Regions from separate parts of the Pseudomonas sp. MPC6 genome, predicted to be linked through region 1. Evidence: predicted binding sites of a transcription regulator. Region 1 holds the regulator's gene; each other region holds the start of a gene.

What was found. The regulator sigma-54, encoded in region 1, starts transcription at its own class of promoters, with help from an activator protein. The targets are predictions, from matches to a motif close to ANTGGCATNNANNTTGCTNT.
Region 2: ELQ88_RS25910 (flagellar hook-length control protein FliK) is a predicted target of sigma-54. The motif match lies at 2,176-2,195, and genes of this name have one in related genera.
Region 3: ELQ88_RS24595 (CmpA/NrtA family ABC transporter substrate-binding protein) is a predicted target of sigma-54. The motif match lies at 1,429-1,448, and genes of this name have one in related genera.

The regions. Positions count from the first base shown of each region.
Region 1 is NZ_CP034783.1:5,937,711-5,944,443, reverse strand. It holds gene ELQ88_RS29710 (class II fumarate hydratase) at 1-103, shown strand, start outside; partial or broken gene ELQ88_RS29705 (hypothetical protein) at 130-416, shown strand; gene ELQ88_RS29700 (superoxide dismutase) at 419-1,030, shown strand; partial or broken gene ELQ88_RS29695 (ZIP family metal transporter) at 1,061-1,791, shown strand; gene ELQ88_RS29690 (HPr family phosphocarrier protein) at 1,874-2,149, opposite strand; gene rapZ (RNase adapter RapZ) at 2,165-3,022, opposite strand; gene ptsN (PTS IIA-like nitrogen regulatory protein PtsN) at 3,025-3,489, opposite strand; gene raiA (ribosome-associated translation inhibitor RaiA) at 3,502-3,810, opposite strand; gene ELQ88_RS29670 (RNA polymerase factor sigma-54) at 3,885-5,378, opposite strand; gene lptB (LPS export ABC transporter ATP-binding protein) at 5,562-6,287, opposite strand; gene lptA (lipopolysaccharide transport periplasmic protein LptA) at 6,287-6,733, opposite strand, start outside.
Region 2 is NZ_CP034783.1:5,175,822-5,182,554, forward strand. It holds gene fliM (flagellar motor switch protein FliM) at 1-63, opposite strand, end outside; gene fliL (flagellar basal body-associated protein FliL) at 73-573, opposite strand; gene ELQ88_RS25910 (flagellar hook-length control protein FliK) at 820-2,127, opposite strand; gene ELQ88_RS25915 (Hpt domain-containing protein) at 2,234-2,581, opposite strand; gene ELQ88_RS25920 (fused response regulator/phosphatase) at 2,612-4,318, opposite strand; gene ELQ88_RS25925 (STAS domain-containing protein) at 4,324-4,623, opposite strand; gene fliJ (flagellar export protein FliJ) at 4,726-5,175, opposite strand; gene fliI (flagellar protein export ATPase FliI) at 5,182-6,540, opposite strand; gene fliH (flagellar assembly protein FliH) at 6,530-6,733, opposite strand, start outside.
Region 3 is NZ_CP034783.1:4,907,319-4,914,051, forward strand. It holds gene ELQ88_RS24585 (ribosome modulation factor) at 1-83, shown strand, start outside; gene ELQ88_RS24590 (quinone-dependent dihydroorotate dehydrogenase) at 317-1,336, opposite strand; gene ELQ88_RS24595 (CmpA/NrtA family ABC transporter substrate-binding protein) at 1,565-2,776, shown strand; gene ELQ88_RS24600 (ANTAR domain-containing protein) at 2,792-3,367, shown strand; gene ELQ88_RS24605 (nitrate/nitrite transporter) at 3,724-4,935, shown strand; gene ELQ88_RS24610 (bifunctional protein-serine/threonine kinase/phosphatase) at 4,943-6,616, shown strand.

The sequences.
Region 1 (6,733 bases):
GGGTCGTCCGGTGATCGATGTCGCCCTGGAACACACCGACCTCACACGCGACCAGCTTGAGGTGTTGCTTGACCCGGAAAAACTCACCGCAGGCGGCGTGTAATCACTGTTAACGCTTTGGAGCCCACCATGGAGCACTGGAAACGCACGATCGAAAGAGCCAATCGCTGTTTCATGCTGGGCGAACTGGTCGATGCCCGCGAGGCTTACTTGCAGGCATTGGCCCTGGCCCAGGGCAGACCACGCAGGACCCGCGCCTGGCGCCGGCCTTGCGTGAAGCGGCATGGCGTCAGAGCAGCAAGACCTACGTCGAGCTGCTGAGTTTCATCAGCGAGCACGGCGAGTACCCGCGCAGCCATCGTTTACTGGACATGGATGTCGCCTCACCTGCACCTCTTCATCATGGAGTCCATTGAACATGGCTTTTACCCTGCCTGCCTTGCCCTACGCCTACGATGCCCTGGAACCGCACATCGATGCGCAGACCATGGAAATCCATTACACCAAGCACCACCAGACCTACATCAACAACCTCAATGCCGCGGTGGAAGGCACCGAGTATGCCGAGTGGCCGGTGGAGAAACTGGTGGCAAGCATCCAGCAACTGCCGGAAACACTGCGCGCGGCGGTGATCAATCAGGGCGGCGGCCACGCCAATCATTCACTGTTCTGGGAAGTGATGGCGCCTCATGGCGGCGGTCATCCCGACGGTGCGCTGGCCAAGGCGATCGATGAGCAACCGGGTGGCCTGGACACGTTCAAGGAGGCCTTCACCAAGGCCGCGCTGACCCGGTTCGGCAGCGGCTGGGCATGGCTCAGTGTCACGCCGCAAAAGACGTTGATCGTTGAAAGCAGCGGCAATCAGGACAGCCCGTTGATGAGCGGCAATACGCCAATTCTCGGCCTTGATGTCTGGGAGCACGCTTATTACCTGCGGTATCAGAACCGCCGTCCGGAATACATCAATGCGTTCTACAACGTGATCAATTGGCCACAAGTCAGCGCGCGCTATCAGGCAGCGCTGGCTTGAGTTTTCTATAAAAACCATCCAAGGCTGATTATGGGCACTGAAACACTGGCGATCGGAAGTGGACGAATGTTTCGTTACGCGTTGGGATCGCTGTTGCTGCTGGCGCGGGCATGACGTTATTGGTCGTCCATGGGCTGGCGTGGCTGGACCTGGAGCCGAAACTGTTACGCGCATTGCAAGGCGGGGCGATCTGCGCGCTGGGTACGGCGTTGGGCGCGGTGCCGGTGTTGGTGATTCGGCAGATGCCCCAGGCGGTCAGCGATACGCTGCTGGGCTTCGGCGCCGGGGTGATGCTCGTGGGGACCGTTGAACATCCGGTGATTCCCCCGCGAATCTGGCTGTTTGTGTTTGCCATCATCGCTCACAACATACCGGAAGGCATGGCAGTGGGCGTCTCGGCCGGCGGCGGGATGCCGGATGCCGACAGTTTGGCCATGGGCATCGCCTTGCAGGATGTGCCGGAAGGGCTGGTGATTGCGTTGGTCCTGGCCGGGGCAGGGATGTCGCGGGTCAAGGCATTCCTGATCGGTGCGGCGTCAGGATTGGTCGAGCCGGTCTTCGCGCTGTTATGCGCCTGGCTGGTCAGCCTGGCCGAGATGTTGCTGCCATTGGGGTTGGCGTTGGCGGCGGGGGCCATGCTGTTGGTGGTTACCCATGAAGTAATTCCGGAGTCGCGCCGGCATGGTCACGATAAGCTGGCCAGCCTGGGGTTGCTGGTCGGGTTTTGTTTGATGATGGTGATGGATACGGCGTTGGCGTGAAGAAAGTTTAAGATCAAAAGATCGCAGCCTCGTTGCACTCGACAGCTCCTACAGGTGCAACGAGGCTGCGATCTGTTGACGTTTACTCGCCTTCATCGAAGTAGTTGTTGATCAACGCCACCAGCGCATCCAGCGCTTCCTGTTCCTGCTCGCCTTCCGTGCTCAGATGAATTTTCGTGCCCTTGCCAGCCGCGAGCATCATCATCGCCATGATGCTTTTGCCATCGACCGTAGATTCCGGCGTACGTCCTACCCTGATCGAGCAATCCTTGAACTGACCGGCGACGCCGACAAATTTTGCAGACGCACGGGCGTGCAGGCCCAGCTTGTTGATGATTTCGATTTCCAGAGCAGGCATCGCGATGTGAATCCTTTAGCTGAGGTCGCGGTGGCGGACCTGGACGTTCTTCAGGGTTTTTTGCAGGGCCTGACCCAGACGTTCGGTCAGGTAGACGGAGCGGTGATGCCCGCCGGTGCAGCCAATGGCGATGGTGACATAAGCGCGATTGCTGGCCGCAAAGCGGGGCAGCCACTTGAGCAGGTAGGTAGAAATGTCCTGGAACATTTCTTCGACGTCCGGCTGTGCCGCCAGGTAGTCGGCGACCGGCTTATCGAGCCCGGACTGTTCACGCAACTCCGGCTTCCAGTAGGGGTTCGGCAGGCAACGCACGTCGAACACCAGGTCGGCGTCCACCGGCATGCCGCGCTTGAAGCCGAAGGATTCCACCAGGAACGCCGTACCGGGTTCCGGTTGATTCAGCAGGCGCAGCTTGATGGTATCGCGCAACTGATACAGGTTCAGGTTGGTGGTGTTGACCTTGAGATCGGCGAGGTCGGCGATCGGCCCGAGCAGGGTGGTTTCATCGCTGATCGCTTCCGCCAGTGAGCGGTTGGCGTTGCTCAGGGGGTGACGCCGGCGGGTCTCCGAAAAACGTTTGAGCAAGGTTTCTTCGTCGGCGTCCAGGTACAGGACATCGCACTGGATATGCCGGCTGCGGACTTCTTCCAGCAGCTCGGGGAAGCGCGACAGGTGGCTCGGCAAGTTGCGCGCGTCGATCGACACGGCAACCAGCGGCTGGGCCAGTTCGGTGTGGATCAGTGCACGTTCGGCCAGTTCCGGCAAAAGCCCGGCAGGCAGGTTGTCGATGCAGTAAAAGCCGTTGTCCTCGAGAACATCGAGCGCGGTACTTTTACCTGAGCCGGAACGGCCACTGACGATGATCAAGCGCATGATTACTGACCGTTTTGCTCGTCCAGGACAACCTGATACAAGGCTTCATTGCTCGGGGCGCTGCGCAGCTTTTCGCGTACTTCCTTGCGATCGAGCATGCTGGCGATCTGCCGCAGCAGCTCCAGGTGCGCATCGGTGGCGGCTTGCGGGACCAGCAGTACGAACAGCAGGTCGACCGGGGCACCGTCGATGGCGTCGAAATCGATGGGTGCGTCCAGATGCATCAAGGCACTGACGGGTGCGGTACAGCCCTTGAGGCGACAGTGGGGGATGGCGATGCCGTTGCCAAAACCGGTCGAGCCGAGTTTTTCACGGGCAATCAGAGCCTCGAAGACATCTTGCATCTCCAGATCCGGGACTTCTTTATGGATGAGGTTGGCAATTTGCTCGAGGGCTTTCTTTTTACTGCCGCCCGGCACGTTCACGAGGGAACGGCCGGGGGTCAGGATGCTTTCAAGTCGGATCATGGGTTGGGAGTGTTAACGACCGGTCGCGCCCTGGAGGAGGCTTTGGGTCTTTTCCTTATGCTTTTTGAGTTGTTTATCCAGCTTGTCGGTCAATGCGTCGATCGCCGCGTACATATCGGTATGTTCCGCGTTGGCGACCACTTCATTGCCGGGAATATGCAGCGTGGCTTCGATTTTCTGCTTCAGCTTTTCGACCGTCATCGTGACCTGCACGTTGGTGATCTTGTCGAAATGCCTCTCCAATCGTTCGAGCTTTTCGCCGATGTAGGTGCGAAGAGGTTCGGTCACTTCCAGTTGGTGTCCACTGATGTTGACTTGCATACAGCTTCTCCTTCGTTGCCAGTGCATAAAGCGGCAGGCAGAAATGCCTGCCACTGGAACGCTGTGGCGTGGCTCTACATCAACCGCTTGCGTTCGCTCGAAGGCGCGATCCCGAGGGATTCGCGGTACTTGGCGACGGTGCGGCGAGCCACCTGAATGCCTTGTGCCTCCAGTAAACCAGCGATCTTGCTGTCACTCAACGGCTTTTTCTGATTTTCCGCTGCAACCAGTTTTTTGATGATCGCGCGGATCGCCGTGGACGAGCATTCACCGCCTTCCGAGGTGCTGACGTGGCTGGAAAAAAAGTATTTCAGTTCATAGATGCCCCGGGGGGTATGCATGAATTTCTGCGTAGTCACCCGGGAAATCGTCGACTCGTGCATGCCCACCGCCTCGGCAATGTCATGCAGCACCAACGGTTTCATGGCTTCGTCGCCGTACTCCAGGAAGCCGCGCTGATGCTCGACGATCTGGGTGGCCACTTTCATCAGGGTTTCGTTGCGGCTCTGTAGGCTCTTGATGAACCAGCGGGCCTCTTGCAACTGATTGCGCATGAAGGTGTTGTCGGCACTGGTGTCGGCGCGGCGCACGAAACCGGCGTATTGGGCGTTGACCCGCAGCCGCGGCACCGATTCCTGGTTCAGCTCCACCAGCCAGCGCTCGTTGTCCTTGCGCACGATGACATCGGGGACGACGTATTCGGCTTCGCTGGACTCGATCTGCGAGCCAGGCCGCGGGTTGAGGCTCTGCACCAGTTCGATCACCTGGCGCAGTTCATCTTCCTTGAGCTTCATGCGGCGCATCAGCTGGCTGTAGTCGCGGCTGCCAAGCAGGTCGATGTAATCGCTGACCAGACGCTTGGCCTCGGCCAGCCACGGGGTCTTGGCGGGCAATTGGCGCAATTGCAGCAACAGGCATTCGCCCAGGTTGCGGGCGGCGATGCCGGCGGGTTCGAATTGCTGGATGCGATGCAGGACGGCTTCTATTTCGTCCAGTTCGATGTCCAGTTCCGGGTCGAAGGCTTCGAGAATTTCCTCGAGGGTTTCGTCCAGGTAACCCTGATTGTTGATGCAGTCGATCAGGGTCACGGCAATCAGGCGATCGGTGTCGGACATCGGTGCCAGGTTCAGTTGCCACAGCAGATGGCTTTGCAGGCTTTCACCGGCCGATGTACGGGTGGTGAAGTCCCACTCGTCGTCATCGTTGCTCGGCAGGCTGCTGGCGCTGGTCTGGTAAACGTCCTCCCACGCGGTATCGACGGGCAGTTCGTTGGGAATGCGCTCGTTCCAGTCACCTTCCTCGAGGTTATCCACCGTCGGGGCGGTTTCCTGGTAGGAGGGTTCCGACACGTCGGCATTGGGGAGCTGTTCGGCTTTGTCGGCCAAGGGGTCGGCGTTATCGAAGTCGTCGCCTTCTTCCTGGCGTTCGAGCATCGGATTGGACTCCAGGGCCTCCTGGATTTCCTGTTGCAGGTCCAGGGTCGACAATTGGAGCAGGCGGATGGCCTGTTGCAGCTGCGGTGTCATCGTCAGCTGCTGGCCCATTCTCAAGACTAGCGATGGTTTCATGGCAGGGGCTTAACACCTTATTCGCCGGCGCACATGCGCCATCCACTACAGGGCGCCGGAGCGCCAAACATAAGCAAATTATATGCCCGAAACTTTAGCGTTTGCCTAGAGCGCTGTAACAATAAAAAAGTGTTGATTTTTTATCGAGACAAGCGCTTGAGCGGCAAGGCGGACACCTCAACGCTACAGGCGGAACTCATGGCCCAGATACACTTCCTTGACCAGTTCGTTGGCCAGGATGGTGGCAGAGTCGCCTTCGGCGATCAGTTGCCCATCGTTGACGATGTAAGCGGTTTCGCAGATATCCAGGGTTTCGCGGACGTTGTGGTCCGTGATCAGCACGCCAATGCCCTTGGCCTTGAGGTGGTGGATGATCTGTTTGATGTCGCCCACCGAAATCGGGTCCACGCCGGCGAAAGGTTCGTCGAGGAGGATGAATTTCGGGTTGGTGGCCAGTGCCCGGGCGATTTCCACGCGGCGGCGTTCACCACCGGACAGGCTCATGCCGAGGTTGTCGCGGATGTGGTGGATGTGGAATTCCTGCAGCAGGCTTTCCAGCTCCTTGCGGCGACCGGCCTTGTCGAGTTCCTTGCGGGTCTCGAGGATCGCCAGGATGTTATCGGCTACCGAGAGTTTGCGGAAGATCGACGCTTCCTGCGGCAGATAGCCGATACCGGCTTTCGCGCGACCGTGCATCGGCTGGTGGCTGACGTCAAGGTCGTCGATCAGGACGCGGCCCTGATCGGCCTGTACCAGGCCGACAATCATGTAGAAGCAGGTGGTTTTGCCGGCGCCGTTAGGGCCAAGCAAGCCGACGATCTGACCGCTGTCGATGGACAGGCTGACGTCGCGCACGACCTGGCGGCTCTTGTAGCTCTTGGCCAGATGCTGAGCTTTCAGAGTTGCCATTACTGGGCCTTTTGCTCGTCGGATTTCTTTTTCGGCTGGATCACCATGTCGATGCGCGGGCGTTCTTCGGTGACTTTGGTGCCGGTGGCGCGGCCAGCGTTAGCCAGTTTCTTGACCGTGTCGTAGACGATTTTTTCGCCTTGGGTGACGTTGCCGTCCTTGTCGATGACTTTGGCGCGATCGATCAGCACAACGCGGTCTTGCGAGGCATGGTACTGGATCGTGACGCCATAACCCTGAACCGGCTTGGCGTCGCCGGCAGTCTGCATCTGCTCGAAGTAGGCCAGGTTGCCCACCGAGGTCACCACGTCGACGTCGCCGGAAGCGGTGCGGGTGATGGTCACGGTGTTGCCGGTGACCTTCATCGTGCCCTGGGTGATGATCACATCGCCTTTGTAGGTGGCGATGCCTTGCTTGTCGTCCAGTTGGGCGTCGTCGGCCTGAAT
Region 2 (6,733 bases), 760 kb from region 1:
ATCGTCGACACCGTGCAACAGCGCGTCGATCTCATCCTGGGACAGCAGGTCCTGCACGGCCATGTCGTGTTCCTACTGCAGTACGAAATTAGTGAACAGCAATTGTTCGATGACCACTTTGCCGAGTTCTTTGTGCGCCACTTCCTGGACGCTGGCCGTGGCTTTCTGCCGCAACATTTCCTGGCCGACCGGCGAGGCCAGGGTGGCGAAGTCCTGCCCGGAGAACAGCATGACCAGGTTATTGCGGATCACCGGCATGTGCGCCTTGAGTGCTTCCAGATCGGCCTGGTCGCGGCCGAGCATGGTGATGCTCACCTGCATGTAGCGCTGACGGCCGTTCTGGTTGTAGTTGGCAATGAAGGCCGGCAGCAGGGGCACGAAAATCGCCGGCTGCTTGCCGCTGTCCACGGTTTGCGGCGCGGCGACCGGCGTGCTCCGGGGGCTGTGCATGAAGTACCAGGTGGCCCCCACGGACAAGCCGATCGCCAGCAGCAGGGCAACCACTGTCACGATGATCAGCTTGATCTTGCGTTTGGTTGCGGGGTCTTTAACCGCGTCTTCGCTATTCGCCATGCCAATAATCCGTCACTAATCGGGGTTTCACAGTTGCAGGCTTGGCAAGAGCAAGTGTTATGCCATGTAGGAGCTGGCTTGCCAGCGAAGGCGGCACGTCAGTCGATACGTGTATCAGCTGACACACCGCGCACGCCCCTGTAGGAGCTGGCTTGCCAGCGAAGGCGGTGTGTCAGTCGATAGATGTATTGGCTGGTATACCGTCTTCGCTGGCAAGCCAGCTCCTACAGGGGGGGGTGGGCTTGATCAGGCGTAGTAGTCGACTGCGCTGGAGCCGATGATGCTGGTCGTGCTGGCCGCCACTTCGGCGACTGTTGGCGCACGCTCGTCATCCATGGCATCGAGGCGACCATCGCTGGCGCCGGTCCGCCCGCCGTGACTTTGCCGGGCCTGGTCCTGCCCTTGCTGCGAACCACGGGACTGGTCGGACACGTTGACATCCACCTGGCCCATGCCCTGCTGCGCAAACATGTCGCGCAGGCGATGCATCTGCCCGTCGAGCGCTTCGCGGACGCTGGGATGCGCGCTCATGAAGGTGATCTGGGTCTGCTGGTCCGGCACCATGTTCACCCGAATGTCGAGGCGCCCGAGTTCGGCCGGTTGCAACTGGATGTCGGCCGCCTTGAGGTTGGCGCTGGACAGGTACATGACCCGGTTCACCACCTCTTCGGTCCAGCCACTTTGATGCAGGGCGATCGGCTGGTTCACCGGCAAGGCGTTAGCGGTTTTCGGCGTGGCCGCCTGGGTCAGCGCCGCCAGTCGGTTGGCGAAATCGTCGACCCGGGTATCGCTGCTGGCGGTCTTCAAGTCTTTCAAGCCGTCATCGAGCAGGCCGCTGAAGGTCTTGTCCCCGCCCTCGGTGCTGTCCTTTTCCGCCTGCACGTCCAGCATGCTCGCCGTGCCGGCGACCAGGTTTTGCGCCGCGGCGGGCTCGCCGTCAGCCTCGGCCGAGGCCGGCAGCGCTGGCGGCTTGGCCTGGCTCGAAGCGGAAACGTGCCCACCCTGCTCCATGGCCAGGCGCAAGGCTGGCAGGGCATCAAGGGGGTCGGCCTGGGGATCGAACGTGGCGTCGACGGGGGCGGCCGGAATCGTTGCCGCAACCACCGGCTGTTCGCCCAGGGGCGGCACGGCGTCTACCGCTGGCGGAGTTTGCGCGACAAGGGTCGGCCCTGCGGGATCGGCGGCTGGCTCGCCCGTCGCCTCGGCGACAGAGGCGTCAACGGCATCCGACCCCTCGTCGGCGATCGGGTCGTCGGCCGCCGGTTTATCGGCGGGCAAGGATTTGCCGCTATCGGCAACGGCCGGCTTCGCGGCGGCAGCCTTGTCGTGGCCGAGGTCCTTTTTACCCGGCCCTTCAGCGGCGGTGTCGCGCACGGGCTTGGCCGGCCCGTCGTTCCCTGCAGAACGTGGGTTGCGAGCCTGGTTGGCGTAGACATCGGCGAAGCTGGAGGCCTTGTCCGCGGGCTCGGCGACCTGCGCCGGTGGATTGGCGGATACCGCCTTGGCCTTGGTCTGGGCGGCGGCCTGCAGAAGCATATTGGGGGTCACGGGCATGAAACGGTCTCCGCCGCACTGGGATCGTAGGTACAGTTGACGGAGATCAAAGCAAGGGTCGCGCCAGGTTCAAGTGCGCGGTGCGAAAAGCGCCAACACAGTTGTCCTAGTCGGCAAGCGCGCGCTGACGTTCGGCCTCATACAGCGGACGGACCAGGGCGAATTCGCTGTCGATTTCGCCCACCAGTCCTTCAACGCCGGCGAGGCGTTTCTGCTTGGCGCATTGCTCCAGCTCATGGCACAACCGGGCCAGGCGAATGGCGCCCATGTTGCTGCTGCTGCCCTTGAAACTGTGGGCAGCATTCATCAGTTGCTGGGCATCGTCTGCCTTGTGCAACAGGACCAGGCGTTCTTCAGCGTCGGCGAGAAAGGTATCCAGCAACATCGGATACTCATCCTCCATGACTTCTTGCAACGCGCTCAGCACGTCGAAGTCCAGATGTGTGTCAGCCACTTGCTCACTCCTTGATCAAGAATGCGTGGATTATGCCAGAGCCTCCCAGAAAAATTCCACGCGGGCACTTCGACCCTCGTCGGACCAGTGGGCATTACGGCTCAATTGACGGATCAGGCCGATGCCACGTCCCGACAGACGGGCTCCATCAGCGGGCAGCTGCAGCACCCGATCGACATCAAACCCCTTGCCACTGTCTTCGACGCGAACCGTCAGGCAACCGCCCTTGCCCTGCGGTGTCACCTGCAGATGTATCCGGATGAAGCCACCCTGCAACTCATCCAGGCGAGTATTGCGCTGTTGATAATAGCGGGTAAAACCCGCGGCATCCCGTTTGAGGCTGGAATCCAGGCCCAGTACGCCATGCTCCAGGGCGTTGGAATAGAGTTCCGCCAGCACACTGTAGAGCGCCCCGCTTTGCGCCCGCAGCCCATGGACCTCCAGCAGCAACTGCAACAGATAAGGCAGCGGGTTGAAGCGCTTGAGCGTGGCCGCGCGAAACTCGAAACTCACCGACCAGTCCAGCGGGCAGGACTGGCCACTGTCGGAATATACCAACGCCGGCGGGCTGACCTGCTCCCCCTCCAGAAAGCTGACCTCGACCATGCTGACGTCGTCACGGGCTTCACCGCGAAATTCCCGCAGCGCCTGCTCGATCTCGGCGAACAACTCATCAGGCTGCCGATTGGCGGCAAACACCCGCTGCAGCCGCTCGACACCAAACAGTTGTTCGTTGGCATCGCAGGTTTCGACCACACCGTCGGATAACAGAAACACCCGATCGCCGACCGCCATCGGAAACACTTCGGTGCGATCGTCGAAGGCTTGCGGGCTCAGCACGCCCAGCGGCAAGTGCCGAGCCTGCAGCGGCGTGCGCTCACCCTTGGCGACGCTGTGCAGGTAACCATCCGGCATCCCGCCGTTCCACACCTCCACCGAACACCGCTGAAAACTCAGGCGCAGCAGCGTGGCACAGCAGAACATGCCCACCGGCAGGATGCGCTTGAGCTTGGCATTCATCTCGCGCAGGGTTTCGGCCAGGCCGTAACCCTTGGCCGTCATGCCATAGAAGACTTCAGCCAGGGGCATGGCCCCGACAGCCGCCGGTAAACCATGGCCGGTGAAGTCCCCGAGCAATACGTGCATGTCGCCGGCAGGCGTATACGCGGCCAGCAACAGATCGCCGTTGAACAGCGCGTAGGGCGATTGCAGGTAGTGGATATTCAGGGCATTCAGGCAACCGGAATGGGCCACCTTGTCGAATACGGCCTTGGCCACCCGCTGCTCGTTGAGCAGGTGCTGGTGGTGCCTGGCGATCTGGTCTCGCTGCTGCAACACGGTGGCCTGCAACCGGCGCAAGCGGTCCATCGCCTTGATTTTGGCGGCGAGGATCACCTGGTTGTAGGGCTTTGCCAGAAAGTCGTCGCCCCCGGCTTCCAGACAGCGCGCCAGGGCTTCGCTTTCGGTGAGCGATGTCAGAAAGATGATCGGCACCAGGGTTTCGCCGGCCAACGCCTTGATCTGCCGTGCCGCCTCGAAGCCGTCCATCACCGGCATCATCGCGTCCATCAACACCAGCTGCGGGCGTTGCTGACGGAACGCTTCGACCGCCTCGGCACCGTTGGCGGCCGTCAGCACCGCATGGCCCTGGCGCCGGACGATGCTCGACAGCAGCATGCGATCGGCCGCGCTGTCTTCGGCGATCAGGACCGTCAGTGATTCGAGCGGCGGCTGCATGCCGCTCAACTGATGTCGAACAGTTTGTCGAAATTGGAGATGGCGAGGATCTTCTTCACGTCGGAACTGCTGTTGACCACGCGAATGTCGGACTCGTCGCCACCGGCGTGATCGCGCAGCAAGAGCAACATGCCCAGGGCCGAACTGTCGAGGTAGGTGGCTTCTTTCAAGTCGACGACGACGGCGGAGAGTTCCTTGTCCTCGTAGGACTCACGAAATTCCTGATGCTTGGCGAAATCGAATCGTCCCTTGATCGATATCGTCAGCTTTTGTCCATCCGGGGATATTTCTGTAACGACTGACATGAACGGCTTCCTTGTCATTGGGGAACGTAGGTGTGGAAGGTTTAGCACTTGGCGGGGATGGGGGCAAGGCTGGTAGTGGTGGTGGGGCCGAGGACGCCTGATTCAATACGGATCCTGCCGCGGCAGCCGCTGCGACAATTCATCCAGCAGCTTCTGCTCGCGCTTGTCTTCCAGTCGTCGCGCCTCATCCATGTAACGCTGAACCAGTTTGCGCAAGCCTTCGACCCGGGCATACGCCTGCTGCCAGGTTTCCCGTGCCTTGTTCAGATTGTTCTGATGCCAGGTCAGGCTTTGTCGTTGCTGATCGATGGCCGTGCCCAGTTGCGCGAGGAAGCCTTGATACCCCAGCAACCATTGCCCGGAAACGCCGCTGCTGCCGCGCACGATCCATTGCTCCTGGTAGTCGAGCCGAAACGCTTCGAGGTCGGCGAGTTTGCTTTCGGCCAGGCGGACCTGCCCCTGGAAGTGCCCCAGGCGCTGGACCGCGGCTTTCTCGACCTTTTCCGCCATGTCCACCACCGGGGCCAGGCGGGCTGCGCGACTCTGGGCCATGGCCGGTTAGCCGCCGGCCGCAGGGGCAAAAATCGAACCCAGGTAGGCTTCGCTTTCACCCAGGCTGATGCTGTCGTTCAGGCCCTGGCGCTGGTATTTGACCAACTGCGGCTGCAGGGCAATCGCCAGGTCGGTTTCCCGGTCACCGCCGGCGACGTAGGCGCCGACGCTGATCAGGTCGCGACTCTGCTGATACCGCGACCACAATTGCTTGAAGTACTGGGCGCGGGCCATGTGTTCCTTCGACACCACCGACGGCATGACCCGGCTGATGGACGCTTCGATATCGATCGCCGGGTAGTGACCTTCCTCGGCCAGGCGCCGGGACAGCACGATGTGCCCGTCGAGCACGCCGCGCGCCGAGTCGGCAATCGGATCCTGCTGGTCGTCGCCTTCGGACAACACGGTGTAGAACGCGGTGATCGAACCGCCGCCCTTCTCGGCATTGCCCGCGCGCTCCACCAGTTTCGGCAACTTGGCGAACACCGACGGCGGATACCCCTTGGTCGCGGGCGGTTCGCCGATGGCCAGGGCGATTTCCCGCTGGGCCTGGGCGAAACGGGTCAGGGAGTCCATGAGCAACAGCACGTTCTTGCCCTTGTCGCGGAAATATTCGGCGATGCGCGTGCAGTACATGGCCGCGCGCAGACGCATCAGCGGCGCATCGTCCGCGGGCGATGCCACCACCACCGAACGCTTGAGGCCTTCTTCGCCGAGGATGTGCTCGATGAATTCCTTGACCTCACGCCCACGTTCGCCGATCAGCCCGACCACGATGATGTCGGCCTCGGTGAAGCGGGTCATCATGCCCAGCAGTACACTCTTGCCCACGCCGGTACCGGCGAACAACCCGAGGCGCTGGCCGCGACCGACCGTCAACAAGCCGTTGATGCAACGAATGCCCACGTCCAGCGGTTCGCTGATCGGTTCACGCTTGAGCGGGTTGATGGTCGGGCCGTCCATCGGCACCCAGTCTTCGGCCTTCATCCCGCCCTTCCCGTCCAACGCCCGACCGGCGCCATCGAGTACCCGCCCGAGCATGCTCATGCCCATCGGCAGGCGACCACTGTCCGCCAGCGGCACCACGCGCGCACCGGGGGCGATACCGGCGACGCTGCCGACCGGCATCAGAAAGATTTTGTTGCCGGAGAAGCCCATGACTTCGGCTTCGACCTGCACCGGGTGGTAACTGTCGTCGTTGATCACCATGCAGCGGCTGCCCATGGCGGCGCGCAAGCCTTCGGCTTCGAGGGTCAGGCCGACCATGCGCAGCAGGCGGCCTTCGAGGATCGGCGCGCCGGCCAGCGTGGTGGCCTCGGCGTAACTGCCCAGGCGCTTGGCAAAGCTGGTGCGGTCAAGGCGCATCGGGCACATCCGGTGCGGGGGCGGCTGGCGCTGTGTTGCCCGTCGGCAGCTCCAGGCTCAGGTCCGGCGCCGCCGGGTGCAGTACCTGTTCGTGCAGTTGATCGAACAGCTTGTCCATGACCCGCGTCACCCGGGTTTCAATCGACGCGTCAATGCGACTGTGCTCGGTCTCGACCCGGCACCCGCCCGGCAA
Region 3 (6,733 bases), 1.0 Mb from region 1:
GAGAAGGACGCGGCGACAACTGGGACGGTATGACCGGCACTGCGGGAATCCACAGACTCAACGAACTTCACGCCGTCGGCTAAGACAGGGCACAACACTCCGACACGACAATCTGATTACGTAAAAACTTACCACGCACGCCCCATCCGGGCGGCGGGCTCCGGCCCAAGGGCTCCCTCGAGGAGCCCTTTTTTATGCCATCGCCTGTCGGACACCTTCCCCTGTAGGTACCAGGCTTGCCGGCGAAGAACGCTAACGCGGTACAACAGATACACCGCGGCGCCTGGTTCGCGGGCAAGCCTCGCTCCTACAGGGATCAGCGCAGGGCTGCTATGGCGTCCACGGACTCGCGAATCAACGCCGGGCCTTTATAGATGAAGCCGGAATACAGCTGCACCAGGCTCGCCCCCGCCGCGATTTTCTCGGCCGCGTGCTTGCCTTCGGTGATACCGCCCACGGCAATGATCGGCAAGCGACCGGCCAGTTCCGCCGCCAGCACTTTCACCGTGTGGGTGCTCTTCTCGCGAACCGGTGCGCCGGACAGGCCGCCCGCCTCGTCCCCGTACTCCATGCCTTCGACGCCGACACGGCTCAGGGTGGTGTTGGTGGCGATGACCGCATCCATCCCGGTTTCGATCAACGCTTGAGCGACCTGAACGGTTTCTTCGTCGGTCATGTCCGGGGCGATCTTGATCGCCAGCGGCACATGTTTACCGTGACGCAGAGCCAGTTCCGCCCGACGCGTGGCCAGGTCGGCCAGCAACTGCTTGAGCGAGTCGCCGAACTGCAGGCTGCGCAAGCCCGGGGTGTTCGGCGAGCTGACGTTGACCGTCACGTAGCTGGCGTGGGCGTAGACCTTGTCCAGGCAGATCAGGTAGTCGTCGACCGCACGCTCGACCGGCGTATCGAAATTCTTGCCGATATTGATCCCCAGCACGCCCTTGTACTTGGCCGCGGCCACGCGGGCCAACAGGTGATCGACGCCGAGGTTGTTGAAACCCATGCGGTTGATGATCGCCTCGGCTTCCGGCAGACGGAAAATCCGTGGCTTCGGGTTGCCGGGTTGCGGACGCGGGGTGATGGTGCCGATTTCGACAAAGCCGAAACCCAGCTGGGCAAAACCGTCGATGGCCGCGCCATTCTTGTCGAGACCGGCGGCCAGGCCCACCGGATTCGGAAAGTCCAGGCCCATGACGGTCACCGGCATTTTCGCCGGTGCCTTGCACAGCAAGCCGTTGAGGCCCAAACGCCCGCCCGCGCCGATCAGGTCCAGGGACAGATCGTGGGAGGTTTCCGGGGAAAGTTGGAACAACAGCTGACGGGCCAGGGTGTACATGGGCGGCTTTGACTCGATTGGCGGCGAAATGAGGCGGCGATTATAGCCGGGCATCGGGGGTGCAGGCGAGGCACGCGGCAAAAACAGCCGGCGATGGCATATGCCTTGCACCGTCACTGGCATCAGCACCCATGCCAACGGCGGGATGGGTCGAAAGACAAAGGCGTCGTCACCTGGTCTTGCTCTGGCAAAGCCGGTACGGCGCTTTTTTATGGAAGGTGTTTACCCATGATTGAAATTCCAGCCAACCCCCTGGCCTGGGTCCATGGCAGCGATGCCCCGGAAAAGACCGAGATCAACCTGGGCTTCATGGCCCTGAGCGACTGCGCTTCGGTGGTGGTCGCAGCCACCCAGGGATTCGCCCAACCCTATGGCCTGACCCTGAACCTCAAACGCCAGTCGTCGTGGGCCAATCTGCGGGACAAACTGGTCAGCGGCGAACTCGACGCCGCTCACAGCCTGTACGGCTTGATGTATGCGGTTCACTTGGGGATAGGCGGAGTGGCTGCGACCGACATGGCCGTGTTGATGGGCCTGAACCAGAACGGCCAGAGCATCAACCTGTCCCATGGCTTGCAGGCCCTTGGCGTGACCAGTCCTGAAGCACTGGAGCGGCACGTGCACCAAAGTCGCCCAAAACTCACCTTTGCCCAAACGTTTCCAACCGGCACCCACGCCATGTGGCTGTATTACTGGCTGGCCAGCCAGGGCATCCACCCGTTGCACGACGTCGACAGCGTCGTGGTGCCGCCGCCGCAAATGGTCGCGCACCTGCAAGCGGGACGCATCGACGGCTTTTGCGTCGGCGAACCCTGGTCCGCCAGTGCGGTGAAGCAGAATCTCGGTTTTACCATGGCGACGACGCAAACCATCTGGCCCGATCACCCGGAAAAAGTCCTCGGCTGCACCCGCACCTTCGTCGAGCAATACCCCAACACCGCACGGGCGCTGGTGATGGCGATCCTGGAGGCCAGCCGCTTCATCGAAGCCAGCACCGAGAATCGCCGCGGCACCGCCCAATTGCTCAGCGCGGCGCAATACCTGGACGCGCCACTCGACTGCATCGAACCGCGCTTGCTCGGCGACTATGCCGATGGCCTCGGCAATCGCTGGCAGGACCCGCACGCTCTGCGCTTGCATGGCGCTGGCGAGGTCAACTTGCCTTACTTGTCCGACGGCATGTGGTTCATGACCCAGTTCCGCCGCTGGGGCCTGTTGCGCGACGATCCGGATTATCTCGCCGTGGCGCGTCAGGTGCAGCAACTAGACTTGTACCGAGAGGCCGCCACTGCAGTCGGGGTCGCCGTCGGCAGTCAGCCGATGCGCAGCAGCCAGTTGATCGACGGCAAGGTCTGGGACGGCTCGGACCCTGCCGGCTATGCCCGCAGCTTCAAGCTACATGCCATGAGCGACAGCTCACCGCTTTTCGCCAGCCGCTGACAGGAGACTGCAAATATGTTGCGAATCCTGCTGATCAACGACACCGCGAAGAAAGTCGGTCGCCTGAAAGCGGCCCTGACCGAAGCCGGGTTCGAAGTAATAGACGAATCAGGCCTGACCATCGACTTGCCCGCGCGCGTCGAAACGGTGCGTCCGGACGTGATCCTGATCGATACCGAGTCACCGAGCCGCGATGTCATGGAGCAAGTGGTGCTGGTGAGCCGCGATCAACCGCGGCCGATCGTGATGTTTACCGACGAGCATGACCCGGACGTGATGCGCCAGGCGATCAAGTCCGGGGTCAGTGCCTATATCGTCGAAGGCATTCACGCACAACGCTTGCAGCCGATTCTCGACGTCGCCATGGCGCGCTTTGAAAGTGACCAGGCCCTGCGTGCGCAACTGCACGCCCGGGACCAGCAACTGGCCGAGCGCAAGCGCATCGAGCTGGCCAAGGGGTTGCTGATGAAGATGAAGGACTGCAACGAGGAACAGGCCTACACCCTGATGCGCCGCCAGGCGATGAGTCGCCAGCAGAAGCTGATTCAGGTGGCGGAGCAGATTATTGCGATGAGTGAGCTGCTGGGCTGAAGGCTTATGGCGCCTGTCTGGGCGCCTTCGCGGGCAAGCCTCGCGCCTACAGATGGCGTCGAATTCAATAGGATGAACGACACAAATCCCGTAGGAGCGAGGCTTGCCCGCGAACAGCAGCAACCCGACCTCAGAGTGTTGGCACAGATCTCGCTAGGTAATCACCACAGGTAACCAACGGCGGTTGCCCCACCTACGACAAAGACGTCGCTCACCCCATTCGCTCCTGGCGAATCGGGTGGCGGCGTTTTTTTTGTTTTGGCCCCGCAGCCCGGGGCCGGTGGTGCGGCCGCATGCGGCGCCCCACTTGCAAGCTCATGACTCCTTCTCGAGACGACTAACAGCTGAGGTGCGCGATGAATTCAAGCTTCTGGAAATCCGGCCATACCCCGACCCTGTTCGCGGCCTTCCTCTATTTCGACCTGAGTTTCATGGTCTGGTACCTGCTCGGCCCGCTGGCGGTGCAGATCGCCGCCGACTTGCAATTGACCACCCAACAACGCGGGCTAGTGGTCGCCACGCCTATCCTGGCCGGGGCTATCCTGCGCTTTGTGATGGGCCTGCTGGCTGACCGCCTGTCGCCCAAGACCGCCGGCCTGATCGGCCAGGTGATCGTCATCAGCGCGCTGTTCGTCGCCTGGAAACACGGGATTCACAGTTATGAACAAGCGCTGCTGCTGGGCCTGTTCCTCGGCATGGCCGGCGCCTCCTTCGCCGTGGCACTGCCGCTGGCCTCGCAGTGGTACCCGCCGCAGCATCAAGGCAAAGCCATGGGCATCGCCGGCGCCGGCAACTCGGGCACCGTCCTCGCCGCCCTGATCGCCCCGGTGCTGGCCGCTTCGTTTGGCTGGAGCAACGTGTTCGGCTTCGCCCTGATTCCGTTGATCCTGACCATCATCACCTTTGCCTGGCTAGCCAAGAACGCCCCGGAACGGCCGAAAGCCAAGTCCGTGTCCGACTACTTCAAGGCCCTGGGCGACCGCGACAGCTGGTGGTTCATGTTCTTCTACAGCGTGACCTTCGGCGGCTTCATCGGCCTGGCCAGCGCCCTGCCCGGCTACTTCAACGACCAGTACGGCCTGAGCCCGGTGACCGCCGGTTATTACACTGCGGCCTGTGTGTTCGGTGGCAGCCTGATGCGTCCGTTGGGCGGCGCCCTGGCCGACCGTTTCGGCGGGATTCGCACACTGCTGGCGATGTACACCGTGGCCGTGATCTGCATTGCGGCAGTAGGCTTCAATCTGCCGAGTTCCTACGCCGCCTTGGCGCTTTTCGTCTGCACCATGCTCGGCCTGGGTGCGGGTAATGGCGCGGTATTCCAGCTGGTTCCGCAGCGCTTCCGTCGGGAAATCGGCGTGATGACCGGCTTGATCGGCATGGCCGGCGGTATCGGTGGCTTCGCGCTGGCGGCCGGCATGGGTGCGATCAAGCAAAGCACCGGCAGCTATCAGCTGGCACTGTGGTTGTTCGCCAGCCTCGGGGTCCTTGCCTGGTTCGGCCTGCACGGGGTGAAACGTCGCTGGAGAACCACCTGGGGTTCGGCGGCCGTCACCGCTGCACGGGTGTGAGGGCGCAATGAGCCTGCAATTGAGTTTCGCCGAAGCGAGCGCCATCGGCCCTCGCGAGGAGAACCAGGACGCCCTGCGCCTGGTCACTCCGACCCCGGCGCTGGCGGCGAGCAAAGGTTACCTGTTCGCCATCGCCGACGGCGTCAGCCAGTGCGCCGATGGCGGCCTGGCCGCCCGCTCGACCTTGCAGGCCCTGGCGCTGGACTACTACGCCACCCCGGAAACCTGGGGTGTCGCCCAGGCGCTGGATCGCTTGTTGCTGGCACAGAATCGCTGGTTGCAGGCCAACGGTGGAGGGCAACCCTTGCTCACCACCGTCAGCGCTTTGGTCGTGCGCGGCAGGCGCTTCACCCTGGCCCATGTCGGCGATTGCCGGGTCTATCGCTGGCACGCCGACGCGTTGCAACGGGTGAGCGAGGATCATGTCTGGGACCAGCCGGGCATGCAGCATGTACTCAAACGGGCGCTGGGGCTGGATCAGCACCTGGTGCTGGATTTTCTCGAGGGTGAATTGCGCGTCGACGAGAGCTTCGTGCTGCTCAGCGATGGGATCTGGGCCGTGCTGGGCGATACCGCGATTGCGGCGATCCTGCGCGATCAGCCCGATCTGCAAAGCGCCGCGCAGACCCTGGTCAGCGCGGCGCATCTGGCCGGCAGCCAGGACAATGCCAGCGCCTTGCTGGTGCGGGTCGATGCCTTGGGTGAAACCAGCATCGGCGACGCCTTGATTCATTTGCGGCAATGGCCGCTGCCGCCCGCACTGAAACCGGGCCAGGCCTTCGAGGGCTGGCAGGTCGAAGGAATACTCGGGCAGAGCCAGCAATCGCTGCTGTATCGGGTTCGCGACGGGCAACAACAGCCCTGGTTATTGAAAACCTTGCCCGGCGCATTGCGCGATGACCACCTGGCGGGGCAAGCGTTGCTGTCGGAGGAATGGTTTCTCAAACGCGTCGCCGGACGGCACTTCCCTGAAGTCCACGCCGCCAGCCAGCGTCAGCATTTGTACTACGTGATGCGTGAATACTCGGGGACGACTCTGGCGCAACTGCAGGAAAAAGCCGGACCGCTGCCCTTGGCCCAATGGCTGGACCTGTCCGAACGCCTGCTGCGGGCGGTGGGCATGCTGCACCGACGGCAAATTTTCCATCGCGATATCAAACCGGAGAACCTGCTGCTGGGGGACGACGGTGAGTTGCGCCTGCTGGACTTCGGCCTCGCCTACTGCCCCGGCCTGTCCGAAGACCAGCCCTCGACCCTGCCCGGAACGCCCAGTTACATCGCGCCGGAAGCCTTTGGCGGGGGCGCACCGACGCCGCAACAGGATCTGTATGCCGTGGGCGTGACCTTGTATTTCCTGCTCACCGGGCACTATCCCTATGGCGAAATCGAAGCGTTCCAGCGCCCGCGATTTGGCGTGCCGGTCAGTGCCAGCCGCTACCGACCCGACCTGCCGGAATGGATTGCACAAAGCCTGGACCGCGGCGTTGCGGCGGATCCGGATCAGCGCTTTGAAACGGCGGAAGAATGGTTGCTGCTATTGGAACAGGGCGAGCGGCGCAGCCTGAGCGTGCGGCCCAGACCCTTGCTGGAGCGCGAGCCGCTGAAGGTCTGGCGGACCTTGGCGCTGGTGTCGTTGGTGGTGAATCTGGTGTTGTTGGTGTTGGTGTTCCACTGTTCCTGATGTCATCACGCCCCTCGCCACAGGCTTCATATGCCCCACGACCGAGCGACCCGCCTCGAATCGGTGCACAAACATTGAAGCTGATCCTGAATTCCCGCTCGAAGCCCGCTAATACCG